DNA from 3 places in the Photorhabdus heterorhabditis genome. Region 2 is predicted to be linked to each of the others. Evidence: predicted binding sites of a transcription regulator. Region 2 holds the regulator's gene; each other region holds the start of a gene.

Region 1 (4,221 bases), on a different contig from region 2:
ATTGGATAACTTAGTTTAGTCGCTAGTTGGAAACCATGAGCTTTGAAGGCACCATTGTTTACGCTACCTTTGTAAGGCATGCGGCCTAACCAATCATAACCTATTTCGAAGCCGAGATATGGATTGGTTTGATAGCCCAAATAAGCACCTGCGCCTAGCTGGTTTTTGTGCGTAGGGCCATTACCGATTGCATTGGTATAATCGTTACCGTAGAAGTTTACGTCATGGTATTGAGACCAGCCCAATTTACCACCAGTATACCAAGTGTTGTCTTTTGGAGCTGCTTGCGCTGCAGTTGTGAAAGCGGCCACTGCCACTGCTACCGCGATAGCTGTCTTTTTCATTTTAACGCCTCGTTATTATCATCACCCAATAGGCAATTGGCTTTGGGAGCCTTTTTACTTACTGCCTATCCCAATTGGCTATTTATACCTGTTATCTTTCAAGTTGCCTCTTTGTTGGCTGCACTCACTCATCCCGGTCACAGAGTTATCTATGACATAGTTATCTATGCTCCCGGGGATTTGTTCCCTTGCCGTCGCGATACATCTTGAAATCTATTGGGTATACATTTGCCATTCTTTGTAATTATTCAGGAACGAACTTGAGTAGTACTCGAACTTCAACTTCTCGTACTGCATGTACGCCCTGATATTCTGCGTGCTGTACATGTTCACTATTTATCCATACATTCACAAAAACGGCACGCATTAATTACTTATTACTTACATCTACTGAGATAGGCTATTAGCCATATTGATTAAAAAACTCAGTTTAAGAATACTGCACTTTCGTCAAACCAGTTAACCAAACAATACAAGGGTACTAAGCACAGTAATCTTTAATGGTGTAAAGTCTACAACGAAGTTAAAAAGTTACAAGTGGGTATTGATTAATAGCGCAAAAAAATTAAAAGGTAATGTATAATTTAAAAAAAACTTTACTATTCTTTACAACTAATCCTATATTAATTAATTGATTTTAATTGTGATCAGTGTTTTTTGGTCAAAATTGGTTATTTTGTGCTATGGATATTGAGATAATTCTTGGTTTTGGTCAATGATAGTAAATGGAATGAATTTTTAGTAAATTTGATTGTAGTTCAGTACAGTTGGTTCCTTTATTCACATTTTGTGGGCGCATAATAAAGCCCAATGCGTTACCTTTTCGCGCCGCAGACTGCAATTTTACCGTATCTCTTTCTGATAACTTAGGTAACCAGCCAAGTACTACGCTGTAATTACCACTCGCTAGTGCTCTTTCCATTGCATCTACAGTTGTAATGGAGTTGATGTGATTTAATTGAACAATTTTATCTAAAGGTAATCCAGAGTTAATTAACCATTGGCGGCTTAGTTTCTTGTGTGGACTCACCCATAGCAGCCAGCGAGACTCATTCCCTGATTCACGTAATAGAGGTAGCAATATATGGTTAATGACAGATTGGTTATCACTATAAATCAATTCACTCACTATACCACCACCTCCCACTGAATTATCTTGTGTAGGGGAAGAGCGTGATGGCTGCCTTTCTGTTGACAGATGTTTAGAAGAGTAAACCCAAGATGATTGAATGCCCATAATGAACCTCGCCACAAGATGCTGTATGAACATACAGTATCTTTATGTTAGTCTAAGATCAAGTCTATTTTTTCAAAGGGCTTCGCAAATATTGATTATAAATCGCTTTAAGTTCATTTAATCATTGGCAGAAAAAATTGGATTGCGTATGTTTTTAATTACTTGTTCCTCTTATCTATTTTACTGATAGCTGGGACAAATCTATGGATAAGAGACTTATTTGCACTAAACTCATGGAGCGATCTGTATGTTTTTGTCTGAGGTACGTTTTACTCAACTCAAAAATGGTTTTTCTTCGTTTGGAAGATTGACAAGGAAACCGCAGTTTGGCGGCTACAGCCTGCTGGCTGACGGGGTTATGTTCGCTATTATTGCTGATGGAGAATTATATTTACGGGGAAATAGTCATGCTGAAGTATTGTTCAAAGCCAGAGGAATGAAAAACTATATTTATTCGAAAAGAGGAATACCTGTAACTTTGCGTTATTACCAGGTTGGTGAATCACTTTGGCAAGATCAAGCATTGTTGTCTCAATATACACATTTAGCCTATCACTACTCATTGATTGAAGTGGTGGGTAAAAAGAAAATACCAGCGCGCTTAAAGGATTTACCTAATCTTGGAATGTCTCTTGAGCGTCAGTTATGGAAAGTAGGAATATGTAAAGTTGAAGATTTACGGTTGTTAGGTGCGAAAGCCAGTTATTTAAAACTGCATCAATATAAAAGAAAATTTAATGTTAGTTTGTTACTTGCTCTGGCTGGTGCAATTGAAGGATGTCATTCAGCCGTTTTACCGGTACAAATTCGTAATGACTTATTACGCTGGCACAAGGAGTTGTCCTGTTAGATTTTTATCGTGAACAGTTAAATGAACGGGGCAGCTAACTGCCCCAGTATATTAATGGGGTTCTAACTGGTTAATTTGTTTAATATGGTTAACAATTTCAGGTAGCAACTCTATTAATAAACTTGTTTGTTGCAATACTAATTGCTCTTTACTGTTTCCTTCTACCAAGGCTTGTTCAATTTTTTTCACTATATTGACAGGTATTTGTTTAATTCTTTCATCATCTATTGATGCTAGTTTTAATGCTGTATCAACATAACAAATAACGTCGTTAAGAATATCTAGAATAACTTTGTTATCCAATTTATCCCGGTGCGCTCCCAGCGTGGAGATATAACTCAACATTGTGTGATTTAGGCACAGTAGTCGGAATGCTTCTTCTTGGGAGGTTTGATAACTTTTCGGCTCGGCAGACATGTTTGAAATAACTGATGCTAGTTCTGCATCACTATTGTGGGCATCACGGCGGGCAATTCGATAGCTCAATCCATTGTCTTTTCCCTGATTATATTGGACTAAAATGGCATCAAGATAGCGGCAATTAGTACTCATTGTCCGGCTGATTACTTGTGATAATTGGCGGAATTTCCAGTCTGGCCAGATGAAACTCACTGCTAACCAGGCGATACCACAACCAATAAATGTATCAAAAATTCTTGGTAATGCGACGTCAAAACCTTCACCTAACAAATTAAAACACAATAATACCAGCAGCGTGATAAATAAGGTTGCGTGTGCATACTGGATATTACGAAAGGCAAAGAACAGTACACCAGAGATGATCATCAGTACCAATTGCCCTTCAATAGATGGTACGAAGTAGAGGATTGGTAAGCCGATTAATACCCCGGCAACAGTTCCTATTATTCTCAGAGCCAAACGGCGGCGGGTAGCGCTGTAATTAGGTTGGCAAACGAACAAACTGGTTAGTAAAATCCAATATCCACGTTGTAAATCCAGCAACTGAATCATAGCGTAGCTACTGCACAGTAAAACAGACATACGGATTGCATGACGGAATAGGGCTGATTGTGGAGTCAGGTGACGGCTGATCCTTAGACAGATATCGCGCACACCAGTTAGTGGTTCATCAGATAGTTGAGTTTCATCTTTTCTTTCTTTAGTCAGATTGTCCTGCCCGGATCTAATACCGGCTAGTTGTGCATCGATCGCACGCAAGTTTTTCAGTAGATTGTATAACGCGGTGATCTTGAGGCTATGTTTTTGTTGTTCCCCCAATTGTTGCAGCGAACTTTCCAGATAGTTGAAAGCACGTTCAACACGTGGATTGTGCTGATATTGCCTGTGCCAAAGAATTGACTGAGCAACGTGTTCACATGCACGGGCTTGCATGGAAAGAAGACGTTGAAACCGGAACAGGACATCACTGTAACGGAAAGCATTCCGTAGGCTCTGGTACCTTACATGAGCTGAACTCGCTCGTTCATGAATGTCCTGTGCGACAAAATAATAATGTAGCGTGTGACGAGTTCCACGTTGACTACGCTCTCCCTTCAGACGGGTTAATAAAGAGGCTTTGGTTTGATTTAGCGTATTTACCAAAGTACTGTTTGCCATTGCTACGTTAACGACAGATTGCTGGTATCCCTCTTCTATATCGGGATCAAACAAGTTGGCTTTGGCATTAAGATAAGCTGAAAGTTGCTGATAACAACGCGCTAGGTTGTCTTGTAACGGGCGAATAGGAAACAGTAAGTAGTCGGCGAGTGTTAGTAGGTGATACCAGATTGCTCCTGTCAGGAGTAATAGTGGTTGTTGATACCATAGTG
Region 2 (4,221 bases):
TATCAACAACAAAATGTTTTGAATGTATCCCATCCCATAAGGTGGTTATCATTTTCATATAACCTTCTTCATCAATAATTCCCCAGTCGCTATATAATTGGGATTGATGTTCCTGGGCAGCTGATAATGGTAACAGATAATAACAATAATCGTCATGAACAACACGTGACTGTAAAGGATAATGTTCCAAAGTTTCACTCCAAAAACCGAACCAATAGTCACTGACAATATTCAACCGCAATACCTGACGCTTCTCTTCCGGTAAAAGAGATAAACCCGCTTGTTGATAGTAACGCCGTTGCTCCCATTCAGGACGTTTAATAATACGATAAATAATGACAGACAGTAACATTACTACCAATAATGCTACACTTCCTACCTTAGCCAAAAGTAAATAGTCTTCATCTGGAAAAGATACATCACCTATTATTAATAATATAATTGCTACAGATAATATAATCCCCATACATATCGCAATCAAAAATAGAATATTAATGACTGAATATAAAAAACGCATAAAAGGAGATTTTCTTCTCTCACAGATAATATTCTTTATTATCTGATAACCTTTAACAGGGAACTGTCTGTAATGAGGCTGATTTTGTAAAAGGTTTTTCATCACAAATGATTCCTTTTCGGAAATTACCTGTCATACATGATAATTCTTATCTGTGTTATCACAAACTTCAAAGAAACATTATTTTTGTGGCTAAGTACCAATTTAACCAAATTAACTCTATCAGGGGACAATCTCGATGAACTTTTCTGGATAATATTTTCTATCGTAGAAACATGATAACATCACAACATTGTCATCATGCTGGTTGTAAGGGGCGCAATGGAACTCGTTAATCAAAAAAAGTTAATGGAACAGGCGGAAGCTATTTGCCAGGCTCGGGGAGTCCGCTTTACCCCACAGAGGCTTGAAGTTTTACGTCTGATTTCAGAGCAACCTGGAGCAATCAGTGCTTATGATTTGCTGGATTTATTGCGAGCAGCAGAACCACAAGCTAAACCCCCAACCGTCTACCGAGCACTGGAATTTCTGCTAGAACAGGGATTTATTCATAAAATAGAATCTACCAACAGTTATGTGCTGTGCCACCATATTGAACAACCAAGCCACACCTCAGCGATGTTTATTTGTGACCGCTGCGGCTCGGTTTCAGAACGGGATGGCGGTGCCGTTGAATCTGCTATTCAACAATTAGCAAAAACTGCCGGATTCAGTTTACGTCATACAGTAATTGAAGCTCACGGATTGTGTTCACCTTGTGAAGAGATTGAATCTTGCTCTGAACGGGATGAATGCCAACATGACCACAGCATTGAGGTAAAAAAGAAATAAGCAGTCAGTACTTATCCCAATAGGCTACTTTATTTGCCACTGGTTGCAAAAAAATGAACCCGGGCAATACTCAGACAAAAGCTTTAGTTTTTGCATGCACTTTAATACGGTCAGAAAGGTGAACGAAGCGAGTCATCCTCGCATATTATTACTATGTGTACACTCCAATTGTGTACGCTCCATTCTGCTGTGCTGTCTGTATTCACTGTTCATTCACAAGAACAGCCGCAATAATTACACCTACTGAGTTAGACTCTTAATTTTGCTACAAATCAGCTATCAGGATAAAAAGACAACCGCAGAATCACGTTTAAGACAATCGTAATGATACATTCAATAACATGATTCTGCCGGAATATTACAATGTCCTGATCATCACTCAAAAAACAGTGACTTAATATATTACTATCAGATCCAGCCACAGCTACGAATCACTCCGACCGCCAACCCTTCGATTGTTAAGTTTTGATCACGTAGATCAACAACTATTGGTTTAAACTCTGAGTTTTCTGCCAGCAATTCAACTTTATTCCCAGTCTGTCTAAAACGTTTTACCGTTACTTCATCTTCAATACGGGCAACAATAACCTGCCCATTACGAACATCCTGTGTTTTATGCACAGCCAGCAGGTCACCATCCATAATTCCAATATCTTTCATAGACATTCCGCTGACTCTTAACAGGAAATCTGCATTTGGTTTAAACAATGCAGGATCAACCTGATAATGGCTTTCAATATGCTCCTGTGCCAGCAGTGGTTCACCTGCGGCAACACGACCAATCAACGGTAAACCAGATTCTTCAAGCAGCAAACGGATACCCCTGGACGCCCCGGCAACAATCTCTATCACCCCTTTACGAGCCAGCGCTTTTAAATGCTCTTCAGCCGCATTCGGTGAACGAAAGCCAAGATGTGATGCAATTTCAGCGCGCGTTGGCGGCATACCCGTTTGCGAAATGTGGTCACGCACTAAGTCATAAACTTGTTGCTGCCTTGCAGTAAGTGCTTTCACTTCGCCCCCTGTTTGTTTATACAGTCAAACTGTGAGTATATACAGGTAAATAGCAATTGGGAACCTGTCAGGACAGAAAATCAGCCAATTATAATACATTGATCGATGATTAATCGAAATTAACCCATGAAAAACTGCCAAAGAACTGTACTCCAGATAATTAATGCCAGAATAATCGTCAAAAAGACTGCCGCAGAACCCATATCTTTCGCCCGACCGGATAGCTCATGGAACTCACTGCCAATACGATCAACAATCGCCTCAATAGCACTGTTCAGAATTTCCATAATCAAGACCAACATAATTGAACCAATCAGTAAAATACGTTCAATTACGCTGACATCCAGATAAAAGGCAACAATCAGAGCCAATATTGCTACGATTATTTCCTCCCGGAAAGCAGCTTCATTCTGCCATGCAGCCTTAATACCTTTCACCGAATATCTTGTTGCTTTAATAATACGGGTCAGTCCCACGGATTGATTTTTCATAAATTGCTCACATCCTATATGAAGTTGTTTGCCACTTTTCATGTTTATTATTGTCTTAACTCAACAGATCTCAACAACTGTTTCTGGTATGCTTGCGACCTATTGCTAACAAGAGGCTTTAGTTATTTATGTCAGGTTGGCGTAAAATATATTATAAATTATTGAATTTACCACTAAAAATACTGGTAAAGAGCAAACTTATTCCTACAGATCCCATCACTGAATTGCGGCTCGATACTACACGTCCAATCTTGTACGTGTTGCCGTATCACTCCAAAGCAGACTTACTGACATTACGTCAGCAATGCCTGGAGCAGGATCTGCCAGACCCTTTAAATCCACTGGAGGTAGGTGACACTGAACTTCCCGGTTATGTTTTTATTGATAATGGCCCACGCGTATTCCGTTATTACGCACCAAAGCAAGAATCTGTAAAAATTTTCCATGATTATCTGGATTTGCATCGCAATAATCCAAACCTGGATATTCAGATGCTGCCAGTTTCTGTCATGTTTGGCCGTTCACCCGGACGTGAAGGGCAAAGCACCCCATATCTACGGTTACTGAATGGTATCCAGAAATTCTTTGCCATTCTCTGGCTGGGCCGGGATAGTTTTGTACGTTTTTCCAATACAGTATCTCTGCGCTATATGGCGACTGAGCATGGTACTGACAAGACGATTGCCCATAAACTGGCTCGTGTGGCACGGATGCACTATTCTCGTCAGCGTCTGGCGGCAGTAGGTCCGCGCCTACCTGTTCGTCAAGAGCTGTTTAATAAGTTATTGGCGTCGAAAGCAATAGAAAAAGCCGTCTCCGATGAGGTTCGTACCAAGAAAATCTCACATGAGAAAGCTCAACAGAATGCTATCAACATCATGGAAGAGATTGCTGCTAATTTTTCTTATGAAACTCTACGACTGTCAGGACGCGTACTTGGTTGGACCTGGAACCGTCTGTATCAGGGGATCAACGTTCACAATGCTGAGCGGGTCCGTCGTCTGGCACAGGACGGTCACGAGCTGGTTTATGCTCCTTGCCATCGTAGCCATATGGATTATCTGCTACTTTCCTATGTACTCTATCATCAAGGCTTGGTGCCGCCACATATCGCCGCAGGCATCAACCTGAATTTCTGGCCGGCAGGACCGATATTCCGCCGTTTGGGTGCATTCTTTATCCGTCGTACTTTCAAAGGTAACAAACTCTACTCCACGATATTCCGTGAATATCTGGGTGAGTTATTTGCACGCGGTTATTCTGTCGAATACTTTATGGAAGGCGGTCGTTCCCGAACTGGTCGTTTGCTCGATCCCAAAACGGGCACCCTGACCATGACGTTACAAGCATTGTTGAGAGGTGAATCAC
Region 3 (4,221 bases), on a different contig from region 2:
CATTCCAGAAGCTCCGAATCCTTGCCTGATCCATTTAATACGATTTGCCCGATTCTGTAGTGCTCTTTTGTATATGGGATTGGGTTTCCTTCGTTCTCCTTTGCCAAACTCTTTGATTTTATTACTCATAAAATCATCAAGTTCATGGAGGAATACATTGGCAAGGATAGGGGAAATAATCCCACCTTGTGGTGTCCCGCTATGGGTGCCAAAGTAATGCCAATTGTCCAGATAGCCAGCTTTCAGGAACTTCTTGAGAAGCGCCAGAAATTTGTTATCAGCGATCCGCTTGCTCAAAAATTTCAGCAATAAATCGTGGTCAATATTGTCGAAGTAACCTTTGATATCAACATCACATACCCATTTTGTTCCTTTCCAACTGTTTCTGATTTCTTTTAATGCAGAATGACAGGAACGTTTTGGCCTGAATCCATAACTCCAGTCACTAAAGACCGGTTCATAGATTTCTTCCAATAACATTCTCATTACTTCCTGTATTAATTTATCATCTCCAGTAGGAATACCTAATGGGCGTTTCTTCCCATTTGGTTTTCGGGCATCTGTAGGTATGTATATGCGCCTACAAGGTTCGGGTTTATACGTGTTTGAGTTAATAGTTTCAATAAGACTTACGATCCTATTGACGCTCATTTCATCCATCGTATTATTATTTACTCCTCTCGTCATAGCTCCCCGATTGGAATAAATATTGGCATAAGCCTGCGCCCAAAGATCTTTATTGCTGCACATAATTTTATGCAGTTTCCTGATCTTATAACCTTGTATGCTGGCTTTGTTTATACCACTTAAAGCATTGAGTGTTCTCTGTGATAGCACTGACTATCGAACCTCGCTTCTTTTAGTATAGTTCCAACTGACTCCCTTCCCCCTTACGAATATAATTTCACCGATAATTACTTATCGATTTATATATATTTTTCAGATTGGCCAGCCAATTGCCACTCCATTACAGAGTTACGTTGGGTACTATGGAGTCTCCGTTACCTTATTGGTTAATTACTTAACCAACTTAGATAATCCCGTATTTCTTTGTAGTCAAGGTACGTCCCACTTAGGTTCCACTTACGTTCAATTACCACTCTCACCGAGCAGGTGCCAGTATTGTTGGATATAGTGGCCTTCTAATGATAACCACTATAAATATTGGTATGACTCCTGAATAACCGTGAGTCAAAGGCATCCCGAAACCCACTATGAACTATGATTCAACCAATCAGGCTTAACCATATGGGACTTGCAATGGCTGGCGCAAAGTAGGTTATTTCCCCGCAACCAGCCTTTTCCTGACATGCTGCACTCCCCTTCCTCTTTCAAGGTTCAAACCCATTACTGGATAAGGATAAGTCAGGCTTGCAATAGGCACTCCAACAGCCTATGATTAACTCAATAAATTAAATTAACCACTTGATTTACAAAGCAAAAACGGCGCACCTAAAAAGGAATATCATCATCAAAATCCATTGGCGGCTCATTGCTCTGTGGAGCAAAGGATTGAGCTGGACGAGAAGTAGCGCCGCCGCTGAACTGCTGAGCCTGTTGTGGTTGTGATTGTGGCTGCTGTGATTGTGGTTGCTGTGGCTGTCCCCAACTTCCCCCTTGTGGTTGCCCCTCCTGGAAATTACCACCAGCGCGGCCACCCAACATTTGCATGGTACCACCCATGTTTACCACAACTTCAGTGGTGTAACGATCCTGGCCGTTCTGATCCTGCCATTTGCGAGTTTGCAGGGAACCTTCAATATAAACCTGCGAGCCTTTACGCAGGTATTCACCCGCAACTTCTGCCAGTTTGCCGAATAAAACCACCCGGTGCCATTCAGTCTTCTCTTTCATCTCGCCGGTTTGTTTATCGCGCCAGCTTTCAGAAGTCGCCAGAGTAATGTTGGTAACTGCGCCGCCGTTTGGCATGTAGCGGACTTCAGGGTCCTGCCCCAGATTACCAATTAGAATAACTTTGTTTATGCCTCTGCTGGCCATTGGGAATACTCCTGATGAAATGAATTTCTACAATTATTAAGCAACGCAGTTTAACATGCGACGCTAAAAATGAAACGTGACCACTTTAAAGTGGACTTTGCGAAGCTTACCGTACTTTCATACTGTACTTATTACATTATTTCACTTAAATACTGTATATCTAATCAGTCAACTCTGTGTAATAATAACTCACTTATTATTATATACCCTATGGATTTCAAGATGCATCGCGGCGGCAAGGGAGTGAATCCCCGGGAGCATAGCAAACTCTGTGACCAGGGTGAGCGAGTGCAGCCAACAAAGAGGCAACTTGAAAGATGACGGGTATATGCACGTATGAATCATCCGGGAAATAGTTCATGGATAACATCGAAGTTCGGGGCGCACGCACCCATAATCTCAAAAATATCAATCTGATAATTCCCCGAGACAAGCTGATCGTTATCACGGGTTTGTCCGGCTCAGGTAAGTCTTCTCTAGCATTTGACACCCTTTATGCAGAAGGGCAGCGCCGTTATGTTGAATCGCTTTCAGCTTATGCGCGCCAGTTTCTGTCACTGATGGAGAAACCCGATGTTGATCATATTGAAGGATTATCCCCGGCCATTTCCATTGAGCAAAAATCCACTTCCCACAACCCACGTTCAACCGTGGGGACAATTACCGAAATCCATGATTATCTACGTTTGCTGTTTGCCCGAGTAGGTGAACCTCGCTGCCCTGATCACGATATTCCATTGACAGCTCAGACTGTTAGCCAAATGGTAGATAATGTATTAGCACTGCCAGAAGGTAATCGCTTGATGCTGCTGGCACCGATTGTAAAAGAGCGCAAAGGCGAACACACTAAATTACTGGATAATCTGGCAGCACAAGGTTACATCCGCGCGCGCATTGATGGCGAGGTCTGTGATTTATCCGATCCACCAAAACTGGAATTACAGAAGAAACACACCATTGAAGTGGTCATTGATCGTTTTAAAGTTCGCGCCGATCTGGCGCAACGTCTGGCGGAATCTTTTGAAACCGCTCTGGAGCTTTCAGGCGGTACAGCCATTGTCGCCGATATGGATGACGCTCAGGCTGAGGAACTGATTTTCTCCGCCAACTTTGCGTGTCCAACATGTGGCTACAGTATGAGTGAACTGGAACCTCGCTTGTTCTCTTTTAACAACCCAGCCGGTGCTTGCCCAACTTGTGATGGTTTAGGCATTCAGCAATTTTTCGATCCTGACAGAGTGATTCAGAATGGTGATATCTCTCTCGCCGGTGGTGCGATTCGTGGCTGGGATCGCCGTAATTTCTACTATTTCCAGATGCTATGTTCACTGGCAGAACATTATAAATTCGATATTGAAGCATCTTTCAACTCCCTGAGCAGCAGTATTCAGAAAGTGGTGTTGTACGGTTCTGGTAAACAATCTATCGAATTTAAATACATCAATGACCGTGGCGATACCACAGTACGCAACCATCCGTTCGAGGGTGTACTGCATAATATGGAACGCCGCTATAAAGAAACGGAATCCATTGCTGTTCGTGAAGAACTGGCAAAATATATTAGTAATCGCTCATGTATCTCCTGCCACGGAACCCGCTTGCGCAAAGAAGCACGTTACGTATTTATCGAGAATACAACCCTGCCGGAGATTTCAGATTTCAGTATCGGCCATGCGATGAACTTCTTCCAAAATCTCAAACTCAGCGGTCAACGTGCACAAATCGCTGAGAAAGTACTGAAAGAGATCCGCGACCGTCTGAAATTTCTGGTTAATGTTGGTCTGAATTATCTGACACTTTCCCGTTCTGCCGAAACGCTGTCCGGTGGTGAAGCTCAACGTATCCGCCTTGCCAGCCAAATTGGTGCCGGTCTGGTGGGAGTGATGTATGTACTTGATGAACCTTCTATCGGATTGCATCAGCGGGATAATGAACGCTTGCTGGAGACACTGATCCACTTGCGCAACTTGGGAAATACCGTGATTGTGGTTGAACATGATGAAGATGCAATCCGCGCTGCCGACCATATCATTGATATCGGCCCCGGTGCCGGTGTGCATGGTGGCGAAATCGTCGCAGAAGGCACAGTTAAAGATATCATGGTGAGTAAAGATTCACTGACAGGTAAGTTCCTGAGTGGTGAACGAGAAATTGCGATTCCAGAAAAGCGTATTCCGGCAGATCCGGAAAAGATACTGAAACTGATTGGTGCCAAAGGTAATA

What was found. The regulator LexA, encoded in region 2, represses DNA repair genes until DNA is damaged. The targets are predictions, from matches to a motif close to TNCTGTATGTACATACAGNA.
Region 1: a site for LexA is predicted at 1,601-1,620, ahead of sulA (SOS-induced cell division inhibitor SulA). Genes of this name have one in related genera too.
Region 3: a site for LexA is predicted at 2,149-2,168, ahead of uvrA (excinuclease ABC subunit UvrA). Genes of this name have one in related genera too.

What each region holds. Positions count from the first base shown of each region.
Region 1 is NZ_LJCS01000003.1:130,284-134,504, reverse strand. It holds gene ompA (porin OmpA) at 1-344, opposite strand, end outside; gene AM629_RS24950 (hypothetical protein) at 589-711, opposite strand; gene sulA (SOS-induced cell division inhibitor SulA) at 1,057-1,581, opposite strand; gene AM629_RS02320 (TfoX/Sxy family DNA transformation protein) at 1,829-2,431, shown strand; gene yccS (YccS family putative transporter) at 2,483-4,221, opposite strand, start outside.
Region 2 is NZ_LJCS01000018.1:6,460-10,680, forward strand. It holds gene AM629_RS08540 (DUF1266 domain-containing protein) at 1-619, opposite strand, end outside; gene zur (zinc uptake transcriptional repressor Zur) at 839-1,348, shown strand; gene lexA (transcriptional repressor LexA) at 1,757-2,362, opposite strand; gene AM629_RS08555 (diacylglycerol kinase) at 2,482-2,853, opposite strand; gene plsB (glycerol-3-phosphate 1-O-acyltransferase PlsB) at 2,982-4,221, shown strand, end outside.
Region 3 is NZ_LJCS01000032.1:12,678-16,898, reverse strand. It holds gene AM629_RS12195 (reverse transcriptase domain-containing protein) at 1-837, opposite strand, end outside; gene AM629_RS12190 (single-stranded DNA-binding protein) at 1,453-1,998, opposite strand; gene uvrA (excinuclease ABC subunit UvrA) at 2,358-4,221, shown strand, end outside.